DNA from 2 places in the Labrenzia sp. ATLA3 genome. Region 1 is predicted to be linked to the other one. Evidence: riboswitches for the same ligand, from Rfam matches in the RefSeq annotation. Region 1 holds a riboswitch; the other holds the start of a gene.
What was found. A riboswitch is a leader RNA that binds a small molecule or an ion and turns the genes downstream of it on or off. The one in region 1 is predicted to bind thiamine pyrophosphate.

Region 1 (7,519 bases):
CGCACCGAAACGGTTCTGGAAGAAACCCGTTCGCAGCTTCACAGCCGCTACGGGGTGAGCGTTACCGCCATCGCAGCAGATGTTTCCACTTCAGAAGGGCAAAAGGCGCTTCTGGCGGCCTGCCCCAATCCGGACATTCTGGTCAACAACAACGGCGGCCCGCCCCGGCGCGACTATTCAGAGCTGGATCGTGAAGCGCTTCTGGAAGGTGTGGTGCAGAACTTCGTCACCCCTATCGAGCTCATGCAGGCCGTTGTACCCGGCATGAAGGAGCGTGGCTTTGGCCGTATCGTCAACATCACCTCGCTGTCTGTGAAGATGCCCATAGAGGGGCTCGACCTCTCCAGCGGCGCGCGGGCTGGTCTCACAGCGTTCCTGGCAGGCGTCTGCCGCCAGCTCGCTCCGCACGGCGTAACGGTCAACAACCTTCTGCCCGGCAAGATGGATACGGACCGGCTGAAGGGGGGCTTTGAACGCGCTGCGCAGCAGAGCGGGAAAAGCGTTGAGGATGTTCGCGCGGCTCAGGCTGCCGAAATTCCGGTTGGACGGTTCGGCTCGGCAGAGGAATTCGGCCAGACCTGTGCTTTCCTGTGCTCCCGTCACGCCGGCTACATCACCGGTCAGAACATCCTGATGGATGGCGGGCTTTACCCGGCAGCCTTTTAAAGCTGGTGAAATAGCAAAAGGCCGGAGCGTTTGCCCCGGCCTTGTTGTGTTTTGTCAGCGAGTTCCCGCTCAGTAGGTGTATCTGAGCGAGGCCGAGATGATGTTCACCTGGCTGTCGACCTTACCGGTGTAGGTACCGATGTTGGAATTGTAGTCCTGGTGGTTGCCAGAAATGTCGATCTTGGTGTCGGCCGGGATCAGGTGCGAGTAGCCGATATCGAAAGCGAGGTTATCCGCCGGCGACCAGGTCATACCCGCCGACAACCACAGACGGTCGTTGTCCGGCAACCGTGTGGAGCGAATGTTCTCGTCAATCGGCGAGAGCTCATAGCCGACACCTGCACGCAAGGTAACCTGCTGGTTCCAGTTGTATTCCCCACCGACCGCGAAGAACCAACCGTCATCGTAGTTGAATTCCAAGTTGGGCAGACCGGTCGGATTGGTGGTCGCCGTACCGCCATCGCTGCTCGGATGCACGGTTTTCAGCCGGGACCAGTTGGTCCATTCAACCGTACCGGCGATCTTGAAAGCGTCGTTGATGCGGTGACTTGCCGACAGGGTCACGGTGTCCGGTGTAACAACTGTCGCATTGATGCCTGCGCGATTGCCCGCAAAGGAAACCGGGGTCGTGCCCACAAAAAAGCGCCCGCCCGGATTGGTGTAGGAGCCATCAAGATCGTTGGCGACCGCAGACCGGTAGCCAAGACCGATTTCAGTCCCTTCCCACGGCCGGATGGTCAGACCGGCGGTCACGCCAAATCCATAGCCCTCCCCCTTGAATTCAGTCGTCGCAGCGGAGGTGGAGAACGGATAGGCCGATTTCAGTCGGACTTGCAGATATTGCGCCTGAATCCCGACACCGACAGCGAACATATCGTTGATCTGATAGGCGATGGCCGGATTTACGTTGACCGAAAACACTTCGGACGACCGGGAATAGTATTGGCCCGCCCAGTTCTGTTCCGGTTTGGTGCTGAGCCCGAACGGCGCGTTGACGGCAAGACCGAACACCAGCTGATCGTTGAAGCGGTAAGCGGTGTATGTGGACGGCACCCAGGCATCCGATGCGATGTCGCCACTGCCCACAGTGCTGGTGGTCGCACCGTTGACGGTTGTCAGCGCACCTGGCGTAAAGGTTCCGTCGATATCGGATTCAGGCATGATGAAGGAGCTATGCGATTCAATCGTAAGCCCCTTGCCGGCGCCAATAAGCGTTGCCGGGTTCCAGAACATCGAGGAGATGGACTCACCCGTCGTTCCGTTCCCTGCGAAAGACATCCCCTGGTAATAAGCGCTTTGTTCTCTCAGCGCGAAACCGCCAGCGAAGGCCGAACTTGCAATCATTGATAGAGCTACTGCTGTTGAAGCAAGTAGAACTGTTTTCTTGTTTACCCACGGCATTGAGTTTCCTCCCATCCCCTAGCCCCCGGATGAATGATGACTACCTGAGACAGGATTTTAGGAGAACGCCGTTCGTTTCAACCGAATATTTACGTCAGTTCTGCGAACAGTTTTTCATGCTGCAATGCGAAATAAGCAGAATTTTTCACAGAGAATGCTGCCTCGATGGTCAAAACACTTCAAAAAGGACAAGTTAAGAGTCTGTTCGTTATCCAAACGACACACACCCAAACATTTGCCCAAAAAATAGGCAGCTCAGATATCAGTTTCCCATAACGTAATTTAACGCTGCATGGTTGCGGCTTTGCCACAGATCTCGCAACGGAACGCGAAGGATTTGTAGGACAAACCCTTTGGTGCTCCTTGGTAAAATCACCAATCAGCTTCCTTAGCGGAAACAGGACCATGCAGACTCAGTTCCGCAATTTTTTGCTCCGAAAACACTTTTAGTCAGGAAATTTTCCAGCGTGCAGCCCCTTCGTTTCGCCCGGAAGTGTTCGCTTTGCGGTCCGCTGGTTTCAAACTGCCAATCGGTCGAGTGTACCAGCCCGCAAGGAGATCGGCTGCGGACAGGACCGGTGTTCAGCCCGCAGCACTGGCAAGAAAGTTAGCCGTCCCGGGCTTCCATGAACCGGCGCATGGCGACATCGCTCCAGGGAGCCAGACGGGACCGGGCAGCGATGTGGCTATCGTAGATCCTCTGACTGAGCGCATCCTTGCTTGCAAATTCGGCCAGCACCTCGGCAGAGGTCGCCCGCAGCGCCTCCAGCACATCATCCGGATAGGGGCGAACAACGACGCCGTCTTCCTCCTGCAACAGCTGCAGCGCGCCCGCATTTTCCCAATCGCTTTCGGCAAGCGACCGGCCGTTTTCGGCTTTGCAGGCTTCCAGAATGATCGCGCGAAGGTCTTCCGGCAGACCTTCCAGCGCCACTGTGTTGAAGATCGCTTCACCGGTTCCGTTGGGCTCATGAAACCCGGGCGTATAGTAGGACTTGGCAGCTTTCTGGAAGCCCATTGCACGGTCCGACCATGGCCCCAGGAATTCCGTGGCATCCAGCACCCCGCTGTCCAGCGCCTGGAACAGCTCGCCGGGTGGCAGACTGATAGGCGTTGCCCCAAGCCTGCGCATCACTTCGCCGCCAAGACCCGGCATGCGGATCTTCAGCCCCTTGAGATCGTCCAGCGTGTTGATCTCGCGCTTGAACCAGCCCCCCATCTGAACGCCGGTATTTCCGGCCATGACGGGCCGTAGCCCGAAGGGAGCATAAAGCTCGTCCCAGAGCGCCTGACCGCCCCCCTGTTCGATCCAGGTAATGTGTTCATGCGGCAGCAGGCCGAACGGGATGGCCGTGAAATAGACCGAGGCCGGGATCTTGCCCTGCCAGAAAAACGAGGCCGTATGCGCCATCTGCGCCGTACCCGCGGAAACTGCCTCGAACACGCCCAGCGCCGGCACCAGTTCACCGGCTGCGTAAAGCCGGATGCGCAGCCGTCCTCCGGACATAAGTTCGATCCTGTCCGCAATGCGCTGCGCCGTCATCCCGGGACCCGGCAGGTTTTTCGGCCAGGATGTCACCATCTTCCATTCCAGCGTCGCCTGTTCCTGCGCCAGCGCAGGGGCAGCCAATGCGCTGGCTCCGACGGCGGCGGATGCCCCCAGAAGCCCTCTGCGACTGATCCGTCCGGTTTCGGTCTTTGGCTGACTGGTCATCTCACTTGCTCCAGAACGCGTGGAAATGATGAACGGGGCCATGACCACTGCCGATGTGCAATTCATCGGCGGCGGCGATTGCGGCCTGAATATAGGATTTGGCGGACCGTACGGCCGCTTCCATGTCCTGCCCCTTGGCAAGTCCCGCGGCTATGGCCGACGACAGCGTACAGCCGGTTCCGTGGGTGTTGTCGGTCTTGACCCTGTCGGACCGGAGCCAGATCGCATTGCCTTCACGGTCCAGCAGCAGGTCCGCACTTTGCGCGCCGGCCCCGTGCCCGCCCTTGAGCAGAACCGAGTTGGCTCCGAGGCCGAGAAGACGCTCTGCCTGTGTGTGCATCTGCGTTTCGTCTGCCGCCACATCGGCCTGCAACATGCGGGCAGCTTCATGCAGGTTCGGTGTCACGATGTCGGCCAGCGGCAGCAACAGGGTGATCAACGTGTCCACGGCACTGTCCGCCAACAGGGGATCCCCGGATGCGGCAACCATCACAGGATCAAGCACCACTGTGCCCGTCTCGAGCGTCTGCAGCCCTTCCGCCACGGCCTCGATCGTATCGACCTTCGACAGCATGCCGATCTTGGTTGCCTTGACGGTCAGGTCGGTGAAGACTGCGGTCATCTGGGCGCGGACGAAATCCGGCGGCACATCGTGAATGGCGCTGACACCCAGCGTGTTCTGCGCTGTTAGTGCCGCAATGACGCTCGCGCCATAGACACCATTGGCGGAGAAGGTCTTGAGATCCGCCTGAATACCGGCTCCGCCGCCGGAATCCGATCCTGCAATGGTCACCGCGATTGCGGTCATGAAAGCCTCCAGAATGTAAAATGACGGCAAGCGCGCATCAGCCGGTCTTGAGACGGGTTTCAATGTCGCGGTCGGTCAGTGAATAGAGCGCGTCGAGCAATTCCGGCACGAGACTGCCCGGCCCGGCCGACTGGCCCGCGGCAATTTCGCCGGCAATGTTAAAGACGGACAGTCCGCAAGCGGCGGCCAACGCCCGGTCGTTTTCGACACTCAGGAACGCTGCCAGAACCGCACCACCAGCACAGCCGGTGGCCGTCACGCGCGACATCAGCGGATCACCGTTGCGCAGCAGGAAGTCTTCACCCCGGCTTTCGATCCTGTCCTCCGGGCCGGTCACGGCAAAAACCGTTCCCGCCTCTATCAGGTTATCGACATCCGCCCGATCCGGCAAAAGCGCGGCAAGTTCATCCGAATTCAGCCGCACCAGATCCGGTTTCGGCTCCAGAAGCTCACGCGCAAAGGCACAGCGAACGGGGGACCGGTTGACGAAAACCGGATCGACACAGACCGGCCGGCCGGCCTTCCTGGCAGCTTCGATGGCAAGCGGGATGGCCGCGCGGCGTTCCTCGTCGAGCGTGCCGAGGTTCACCAGCAGCGCGTCGGCGCCGCCAGCAAAGGCGGCAACTTCCTCCCGCGCGATCGTCATGGAAGGGATGGCGCCAAGTGCCAGCAGCACATTGGCAGTGAAATTCTGCGCGACAGCGTTGGTTATAGCGTGAACACGCGGCGTTTTCTGCCGCACTCGCTCCAGCATGGTGAAGACAAGTTCAGCGCTCAACGCCTGCGTGGAAGCGGCGACGGACAGGCTCATAACGGCTCTCCTGTGACGGAAAACCCATTGCCGGTATTCCGGAAAAGACGTGTTGCGGGAAGTGGTGTTTGCATCATGATCTCAAATCCCTCCGCCGGTATCAGCCGGATCAGGTTCAAGGAGTTGGCAAGCCGCCTCTCAGCCCGAACCTGAATGGCCGGGCACCCCCATGAGATGTTTGCACTGCTAACAAGCTGGCAGCGCGATTGCAAGACCCGGCATGTGCAGAGCCGCCACTCCGCAATTGACTGGCGCAAGGAGATGGGCGATGTCCTAGTCTACTTTTTGTGAATCTGTCGCCCGGCCCTTTTTCGAAACCGAACGGCCCGGTGAACGGTTCAGGTGACACGCTCACCCACTTCAAACCCCAACTGCCGGAGCGCCCCATGGTACCGTTTTTCGTGATGATCAAATGCCAGTTGGGCAAGACCTATCAGGTTGCCAACGCAATTGCGGACGCTGAAATTGCGTCCGAAGTCTATTCGACCTCCGGCGACTACGATCTCCTGGTGAAATTCTATGTCGAGGACGGTTCGGACATCGGTCATTTCGTGAACGAGAAGGTCCATCCGATCGACGGCATTCAGGACACCAAAACCATCATAACCTTCAAAGCTTTCTAAGGTCAGACCCGGACAATTTCCATGCAGCTTCTTAAATCCGCAGCCCTTTGCCTGAGCCTTGCTCTTGCCCCCCTCAGCACCACCGCATCCGCGCAAGGCATGCCGCCGGAGCAGATCAAGCAGATCCTGGACATGACCAAGGCCAACTGGGTGTCATTCCGCGACTGGCAGGGCCAGGAGCTGATCTATTTCACCCACCTGGAATCCTGGAAGTGCGGTATCGACTATGTCTTCTACGGACTGAACGACGGCCCGATTGACCAGGAATGGCAACTGGAAGCCTGTGATCCGGACAACCCCAACGTCGTGCTCAAGGAAAAACCGTACCTGGAACTTCCCGCCGGGTCGGCCCAGTCGATCAGCGTGCAGCTGATCTACAAGGACGGCACCAAGAGCGCGACCGAGCGGTTCGAGTACAAGCCGCAATAAGGCTGAATTAAGAAACCACCCGTATTCGCCGTCATTCCGGACAAGCGCAGTAAAGCTGCGCGCAGATCCGGAATCCAGCGCATCAGCGTGAGCGGAGCGAACTCTTTTCTATTCGTGTAATGCCGCGCCAAAGGCGCGAAATAAGTCTGGATTCCGGATCAGCGCTCGGCTTCGCCTCACTTGTCCGGAATGACTCAGGAAAGGCAGTGTGACCTGCCCTCTTGTCTCTCCCGCCTACGAACGCGACGGCGACGACGCCCGGCGGGCCTTGGTCCGGTCCAGGCCGAGCTTGTGTTCACGGTAGATGACGAAGATACCGGCGGCAATCACGATTGCCGCCCCCAGCACCACCGTCGGCAGCGGCGTTTCATTGAAGATCACCCAGCCGACAATGATCGCCCACAGCATGTTGACATAGTCGAACGGTGCAACGGTGGAGGCATCGGCAAAGCGGTAGCTCTGCGTGAGCAGGATCTGGCCGACACCGCCGGCAAGACCGATCAGCAACAGCAGCCCGGCCGTGGGCAGATCCGGCACGATCCAGGCCTGCCCCGGCAGCAGAAGACCAAGCGGCAGGGTGAGCAGAGACAGAAGCGAAGACATGCCTGCGAACCAGGTGACGATGGTTGACGTGCGCTCCGTCTCGCACAACTTGCGCACGGTGATCATGGCAAGCGCCGCAAAGCCTGCCCCCATCACGCCAATCAAGGCACCTATCATCGAATTGTTGTCTATTTCCGCGTCGCCCAGATGCGGCGACAACACCACCAGAATGCCGACAAAGCCGACACCGACCGCGCTCCAGCGATAGACCCGCACCTTTTCGCCAAGCAGCAGAAACGCCAGCACCACGACGAAAAGCGGCGAGGCAAAGCCGATGGCTGTCGCATCCGGCAGAGGCAGCAGGGACAGCGCGGTGAACCCGCAGACCATCGCCGTCAGCCCGACGGACGCCCGGGTGAGATGCCCCAGCGGGTTGCCTGTCTTGAAGGCAAGCCCCAGCTCCCGGCGCATCGCCACCATGATCAGCACCGGAAACAGGCCGAAGAAATTGCGTGCGAACACGA
Region 2 (7,519 bases), on a different contig from region 1:
AAACAAGAACCAGAATTCCGGAGCCGTTGTGCGTTTTTTAAAGTTATGCCAATAAAGCTCCATTAGCGTTTCAAACGAACGATAGGACCAATAGCCATCAGTTGTCATCCCGGCATGAGCGCGGCGAAGAGCCCGCACCAAGCACCCCGTGAGCACATCTTCCGATTTTGGCGCTCACCCATCTGACAACAACAAGTGCAAGGCGATCATCGCGGAAAGCAATCGACATGAACTGGGATGACATCCGCATCTTTCTCGCCATTGCACGTACGGGCCAGATCCTGGCGGCGGCGCGCCGCCTCGGCCTCAATCACGCGACAGTCGCCCGCAGACTGACAAGCCTTGAGGACAGCGTCGGCACCCGTCTGTTCGACAGATCGACCTCCGGCTGCGTTCTGACCGAAGCGGGCAGCCGTTTTTTCGACAGGGCAGAACGGATCGAAGCGGAGGCGGTCGCGGCGGAAGCGGACCTGACAAACAACACGCCTGAAATTTCGGGAACAGTGCGCATCGGCGCGCCCGATGGTTTCGGTGTCGCCTATCTTGCGCCTCGGCTGGGCAAACTGACAGAAAAACATCCAGGCTTGACGGTGCAGCTCGTACCCGTTCCGCGATCCTTTTCCCTGTCCCGCCGCGAGGCCGATATTGCGGTAACCATCGACAGGCCGGAAACAGGCCGGCTTGTTGCCGGCAAACTCGTTGACTACTCGCTCGGGCTTTATGCCTCGAAAACCTATCTTAAACGCCGCGGCACGCCAGCCATCGCAAACGATCTTACCGCTCACGATCTGATTGGTTACGTGGAAGACCTGCTCTACTCGCCATCTCTGAATTACGGCACAGAAATTCTGAAAAACTGGACTGCGCGTTTCGAGATAGCCTCGGCTCTTGGCCAGACCGAAGCCGTCCGATCGGGAGCCGGCATCGGCATTCTTCACGATTTTATCGCGCGCGATGACAGCGACCTTGTCGCCGTCCTGCCGGACATAAAGCTTCACCGCGCCTACTGGATGGTGACACACGAAAGCTCACGTCCGCTCCGTCATGTCGCGGTGGTGCAGGACTTTCTACGCGATCAAGTCGTGCGCGATCGAGCTATCTTCGGATAGCAAATATCAGAGCGGAAAGCAGGACCGCTAGCGCCAGCGCTGCGTCGCCTCAATCCATTCCCTCGTGCGCGCTTCCGGATCGGCGTTGCGCGTGATGTCAGTGGCGACGGCTGCGATATCCGCACCATTTTCGAACACGCCAGGAAGACGCTCCGGGTTGAGGCCACCAATGGCCACCAGAGGAAGGCTGCCGATCTGCTGCTTCCACCGGCCGATCTTTTCAAGGCCTTGCGGTGCCCATTTGAGCTCTTTCAAGATCGTCGGATAGACGGGCCCGAGCGCGACATAATCGGGCTCGGTAGCAAGAGCTGTTTGCAGCTCTTCGCCGTCATGGGTCGACACGCCAAGTTTCAAACCGGCTTTGCAAATGGCTGCAACGTCGGCGTCGGCAAGGTCTTCCTGACCAAGATGGACAAAATCGCAGCCCTCTTCGATCGCGAGTTGCCAATAGTCGTTGACGACAAGTTGGCAACCGTGGTTCACGCAAACGCTTCTGGAAGCTGCGATTTCCTTGCGCAGGATGTCTTCGCTTGCGTCCTTGATCCGCAGTTGAACCAGTTTGATGCCAAGCGGCACCAGCCGCGCGATCCAGTCGGAACTGTCAACGATGGGATAAAAAGGATCGAGTTTCATTCAAACACCGCCATTCCAAGAACCGGGGTAGAAGGAACCGCCATGTCGCGAGGTTCCAGGGGTTGGGCTTCACAGGCCAGTCGTCCGGCCTCGATTGCCATCGCAAAGGCCTTTGCCATGGCGACTGGATGTCCGGCCTTTGCGACAGCCGTATTCAACAGCACTGCATCGAAACCGAGTTCTAGAACAGCGGCCGCGTGAGACGGCCGGCCGAGACCGGCATCCACGACAAGAGGAACGCCGCTGAAATGGCTGCGGTAAGCACGAAGGGCATCCAGATTGACCGGCCCTTTCGCCGAACCGATCGGCGCGCACCAGGGCATCAACACCTGACAGCCCGCCTCAACCAGCCGTTCGCCGACGACAATATCGTCTGTCGTATAGGGAAACACCTTGAAGCCGTCATCGCTCAGGATGCTTGCCGCCTCCACAAGGCCAAAGACATCCGGCTGCAGGCTGTCGTGATGGCCGATTACTTCCAGCTTGATCCAGTCGGTGCGAAAAAGGTCCCGCGCCATCCTTGCGGTCGTAACAGCTTCCTTCACCGAATGACATCCGGCTGTGTTGGGCAGTACCTTGACGTTCAATTCCCGGATCAGATCCCAGAACCTGCCACCTGTGCCACTTCCCGCCGTTTCACGCCGCAGAGACACGGTCAGAATTTCTGCACCCGATGCCCTCACCGCATCCGCCAGGATTTGCGGTGAAGGATATTGCGCCGTTCCGAGCAGAAAACGCGATGCGAACGGTTCCCCATAAACTTCAAACATGATCGTCAGCCTCCCTGCATCGGTGACAGGATCTCGATCCGGTCTCCCGCCTCAAGGACGCAATCGCCCCGTTTTTCTGCGCACACCAGATCGCCGTTGCGCGCCGTGGCCAGAAACTCATGGTCATAGGCCAGCTCATCCAGAAGCGCTGCCAGCGTCGCGCTGGCAACTTCCTGAGGTACGCCGTTAATGGTTAGCTTCAAGGGACTTCTCCTGAAGATGTTGCACGATCCTGTCTGCTGCCTCCATGGCAAAATGCGGGGCAAGCAGAAAGCCGTGCCTGTAAAATCCGTTCAGTGACAACGTGTTGCCGGAAAGCGTGACGCGAGGAAGATTGTCGGGATAGGCCGGGCGCAGGCCCGCCCCGGTCTCGATGATCTTTGCCTCCGCAAAGCCCGGATGCAGGCCGTAGGCGGCATTGAGGAGTTCCATGGTCGACCGAACACTGACCGCCTCCCGGTCGCCGCTTTCAATCATGGTCGCCCCGACCATGAAGACCCCGTTGTCACGCGGCACGACATAGACCGGGATGCGCGGGTGCAGAAAACGCACAGGCCGCGAAAGTGAGACATCCGGCGCGTGGAGCAGCAGCATTTCACCGCGAACGGGCCGCAGGTGCGGATCGGGCGCAGCCATGCCGGTACAATCGGCGACAAGATCGGTTGCCGAAGCAAAGTGCTCGGTCTTAAAACTGGCCTCTGCACCGCTTGCAGACACTTTTGCCAGCAACGCCGTGAGAGCTTGCCGAGGATCGAGATGGGCTTCCGCGGCAAAATGAAGTCCCTTTGCAAATCGGCCTGCAAGGTCCGGCTCGAGTGTGCCCAGCGCGTCACTGTCGAGCCATGTAAAGCCACTGGTACGAGATGCAAACCGGTTGAGTTCACCAGCATCGCGCGGCGCGGCAACAACCAGTGTCCCGTTGTGCCTGACCTGCCCTGGCAGAGCCTTGCTCCACCAGCCGATAGATGTTTGCCCGAGCCGCAGAACAACTTCCTCGGCACTCTCCCGCTCGCACCAGGGCGCCAGCATACCGCCAGCAAGCCAGGAGGCACTGGCGGACAGATCCCCGTTCTTTTCCAGCAGCTCAACTTGCACACCGCGCGAGACAAGCTCATGCGCCAGAGCCAGACCGGCAACTCCGGCGCCTTTGATACCGACCTTCATCCCGCCTCTCTTGCCAGGGAGAACGTCAATCGTTCGCCATCGCGGAATGTCTGGTAGACCGCCTGCATTCAACGCTTCTCCGCAAGGACCGGAACAGCCCCGCACTTCGGACAGTCAGCTTGGAAAGGTGGCCGGGGTGGTCGCATTGCGGTGGCAATTGCACTTGGCCGAGAGCACCTTCCCTTCGCCAGCATGACCTGGATCAGGTTCGTCGGGTCCCTGCACTGCGCAATCGCGCCAGCAGTATCTCAGCCTCTTGTCGAGGCCCCCCGGGTGAGCGTCTGTTGTGCCGCTCGTCGGGTGTAACTGTCAAGAGACCGAATAGATCTTCAGCTTCGTTCCTGACATCCGTCCAGAAAGTCGTTGATCTCTGCAAGGGTGCGTAGACGGTAGACTGTCAGATGATGCGGAGGTTCGCGGTAGATGCGCTCCAGCTTGGCTCTGGCCGAGTGTCTGGTTCGCCATATGAACCTCAGGAATTCGACGGTTTGCCAGTTGAACTGCTCCGGGCAGCCTTCCGCCAGATCTGGCCGGCTCTGTCCGTGGTATTGCACGGACCGCTTCACCACCCGAAAAATGCGGCGCGAGACCGGAAAGTCCAACCAGATGAACGTATCGGCGCGCTCGACACGTTCCGCGTAGGTGCTTGAATGGCCGCCTTCGAAGATCCACGCCTCCTTCAGATGAACCTCATGAGTCATCTGGTCCTTTTCCTGCCGCGTCCGTTCATTCCAACCGGACCGGTAGTGGATCTTGTCCATATGGTAGACCGGCAGTCCGGTTTTCTGGCAAAGGGCAACGGCGAGCGTGCTTTTGCCCGAACCCGGGCCTCCAACAATCATCACACGTTTCATGACGCACCAAAGAGAAGCAAGGAAGGGCTGGCCGTTATACAGATCGTGCCGGAGATGAAAACCCGAAACAGACTGTTCAATGGACACTTCAGCTTGTCAGTGCCTATCTACTCCGCAAGACGCCCTGTTGTTTGATGGAGAGGCAGATGAGCTGGTTGAATAGCCCTGATCCCGTGCCGGGAAATGCTGCAAGCTGTGACCCGATCGAAACGATCATCGTACCGCGGACCTCCGATCTCGGCGGATTTTCGGTCAGGCGCGCTCTGCCTTCTGCCAGACGTCGGATGGTTGGCCCGTTCATCTTCTTCGACCAGATGGGACCGGCAGAACTGCTGGTTGGCGGCGGCATTGACGTGCGACCGCATCCCCATATCGGACTGGCGACCGTGACCTATCTCTTTGAAGGCGAGATGTACCACCGTGACAGCCTCGGGACGCAGATCGCAATAGCCCCCGGCGCTCTGAACTGGATGAGCGCGGGCAAGGGCATCGTTCATTCCGAACGCGAACGCCCGGAACGGCTTCAGGAAAAACGCCCCCTGTTCGGCCTGCAGAGCTGGGTTGCCCTCCCCAAACATCTGGAAGAGACAGACCCGACCTTCCAGCATCACGGCACTGACGAACAGCCGGAGTTTTCCGACAAGGGCGCGTCGGTCAGGCTTATTGCTGGTGAGCTCTATGGTCACAAGGCGCCGGTGAAGACAGCCTCCGACATGTTCTATGCGGATATAACGCTGGAACCGGGAGCCAGGATCCCGCTCGATGCGGGGTGGGAAGAACGCGGCCTCTATACCGTTTCGGGCCAGATTACCATCGCAGGCCAGAGTTTCGATCCGGCGCAGCTTCTGGTGTTCAAACCTGGCGATCATCTGGTGATCGAAAACGCATCCCCCCTGCCCGCCCGTTTTGTCGTGCTTGGCGGCGAACCGATGGATGGCCGGCGTTATATCTGGTGGAACTTCGTGTCTTCATCAAAAGAACGCATCGAGCAGGCCAAGGAAGATTGGCGGCTGGGACGGTTCGATACGGTTCCGGGCGACGCGGAAGAATTCATTCCGCTGCCTGAGCGTTAGGGGCCTTGACGCTCCAGCCGCTTTCAAGAGGCGGTGCTTTTTCAAACCGATCGGCGGGACGGATCAGATCCGGCTCGCCAAAGTCCAGAATGATGTTCAGCCGCTGGCGTGCCAACGGGTCACCCGTCAGATCAGGATCTTCCGGCGATACCGACAACCTTACGCCCCTGTGGGTTGTTTCCAGTTGCCTGAACCCGGAAACGGCCTCGCGAAAAACTTCCGGCACCGTCCAGCCGTAACGTAGCGCCAGAGCGTCGATCACCAGCCAGACAGCATCCAGTCCGATCTGTATCTGGCGCGGATCCTCCACCACCAGTTTCAGCCGCAAATAGTCGATGCTGTTTTCCGAAGGACCGCGAAGCAGGAAGAAGAGTGTTGTCGAGCCATAGTCGACGCTCGGCGTGGTCAAGGGCACCAGGTCCGACGCACATTGCCAACGGTCCTTGCTGAAGGGCGCCCGGCGCCAACCCGGATTTCCCAGCCCCAGCGACCTTAACTCGTCACAGAGCTGATCAGGCTTCCCCAGAAAGCTGCGCTTCAGCTCCGCAGACAGTTCCGGTTCCGGCGCCAGCAAGACTTCCCGGGCCGGCGTCTGCAAGGACGACAATGGATCCGGCATCAGAGGAGCTGTGACAACGCTGTCTTCCCCCTTCAGCTGAGCAAGGTGCAGAAACAGACCGCCACCGGCAAACCCTGCCGCCAGAAGCGCCAGTGTTCCCCAAATGTAATAGGGTGTCACGTGAGAGCGGCTCTGAGATCTGGCAGCGCGCGGCGGCAGGCCACCATGCTTGTCGGGCTTGCCCTCTTCAGGCAGCATTTCCATGTCCGGCTCTGCCCAGCGCGGCCCCTTGGAACGAGGTCCGGGCCTCGGTCTGGATTGCCCACCCCGCCCTGTCCGGCCTGCTGGCGCTGCAGCCGATCCAAACAAATGCCTGAGCTTGTGTGCGAATCCAGCCATTCAGTCCCTTAACACCGCGTTCTTCAACCCTCTGGTCGAAGGCTCGGGATTTATCAAACCAATACCTTGAAAAGGCAACCGGATACCTGTCATCTAAGCCCCGCTTCCACGGCGGCGCTGCAAAACGATATGCTTGCGGCCGAAACAGAACCAATGAGGCCCTGAATGCCCACCTTTCCAGGCGATACGTCTGACCTGCGCCGCGCGATCATCGAGACCGCCCGCGCCTTGCCGCGTCTTGGACTGACGAAAGGCACCTCTGGAAATGTTAGTGCACGCACCGAATCCGGTTTTTTGGTGACGCCGTCGGGCACACCTTACGAAAATCTGACCGAAGACATGATCGTTCCGCTGGATTGGGACGGCTGCTACCGTGGTGAGACGCTGCCGTCTTCCGAGTGGCGTATGCATCTCGATTTCTATCTGGCGAAGCCGGACTGCGGGGCGGTGGTCCATTGCCACAGTCCGCGCGCCACTGCCCTGTCGTGTCATCGGCGCGGCATTCCCGCGTTCCATTACATGGTCGCGCTTGCCGGCGGTGACCGCATCGACTGTGCGCAGTATGCCACCTTCGGCACGAAAGCCCTGTCAGAGGCGATGATTGCCGCCCTTGGAGACAGGAGCGCCTGTCTGCTTGCGAACCACGGACAGATCGCCGGAGGGGCGACGTTGCAAAAGGCTCTTGCGACGGCGGAAGGCGTGGAAGATCTGGCGGATCAGTATCTGTCGGCTCTGACACTCGGTGACCCCGTGATACTGGACGCCGAGGAAATGAGCGCAATCTTGAAAAAGTTCAAGACCTACGGGAAACAAACAAGCGAACTTGAAGACGGCCATACGGCTGCCTTCGAATTGCCAAGACGGGTGGACTGAAAATGCGGCTGGGAATTGACTGGGGTGGCACCAAGATCGAAATCATCGCTCTCTCCAACGAGGGCGAGGAATTGTTCCGGCAAAG

Region 2: another riboswitch for thiamine pyrophosphate. It lies ahead of thiO (glycine oxidase ThiO); the one in region 1 lies ahead of thiM (hydroxyethylthiazole kinase).

What each region holds. Positions count from the first base shown of each region.
Region 1 covers NZ_JBXUKV010000004.1:556,541-564,059, forward strand. The annotation lists gene AC2A6O_RS14070 (SDR family oxidoreductase) at 1-666, shown strand, start outside; gene AC2A6O_RS14075 (OmpP1/FadL family transporter) at 736-2,010, opposite strand; gene AC2A6O_RS14080 (TRAP transporter substrate-binding protein) at 2,675-3,781, opposite strand; gene thiD (bifunctional hydroxymethylpyrimidine kinase/phosphomethylpyrimidine kinase) at 3,783-4,589, opposite strand; gene thiM (hydroxyethylthiazole kinase) at 4,627-5,400, opposite strand; TPP riboswitch at 5,469-5,579, opposite strand; gene AC2A6O_RS14095 (Lrp/AsnC ligand binding domain-containing protein) at 5,787-6,023, shown strand; gene AC2A6O_RS14100 (hypothetical protein) at 6,045-6,452, shown strand; gene AC2A6O_RS14105 (DMT family transporter) at 6,687-7,519, opposite strand, start outside.
Region 2 covers NZ_JBXUKV010000001.1:340,133-347,651, forward strand. The annotation lists gene AC2A6O_RS01510 (LysR family transcriptional regulator) at 228-1,109, shown strand; gene AC2A6O_RS01515 (thiamine phosphate synthase) at 1,137-1,742, opposite strand; gene AC2A6O_RS01520 (thiazole synthase) at 1,739-2,512, opposite strand; gene thiS (sulfur carrier protein ThiS) at 2,518-2,715, opposite strand; gene thiO (glycine oxidase ThiO) at 2,699-3,676, opposite strand; TPP riboswitch at 3,838-3,958, opposite strand; gene AC2A6O_RS01535 (P-loop NTPase family protein) at 4,006-4,518, opposite strand; gene AC2A6O_RS01540 (pirin family protein) at 4,677-5,603, shown strand; gene AC2A6O_RS01545 (DUF6030 family protein) at 5,581-6,426, opposite strand; gene AC2A6O_RS01550 (class II aldolase/adducin family protein) at 6,727-7,434, shown strand; gene AC2A6O_RS01555 (ROK family protein) at 7,437-7,519, shown strand, end outside.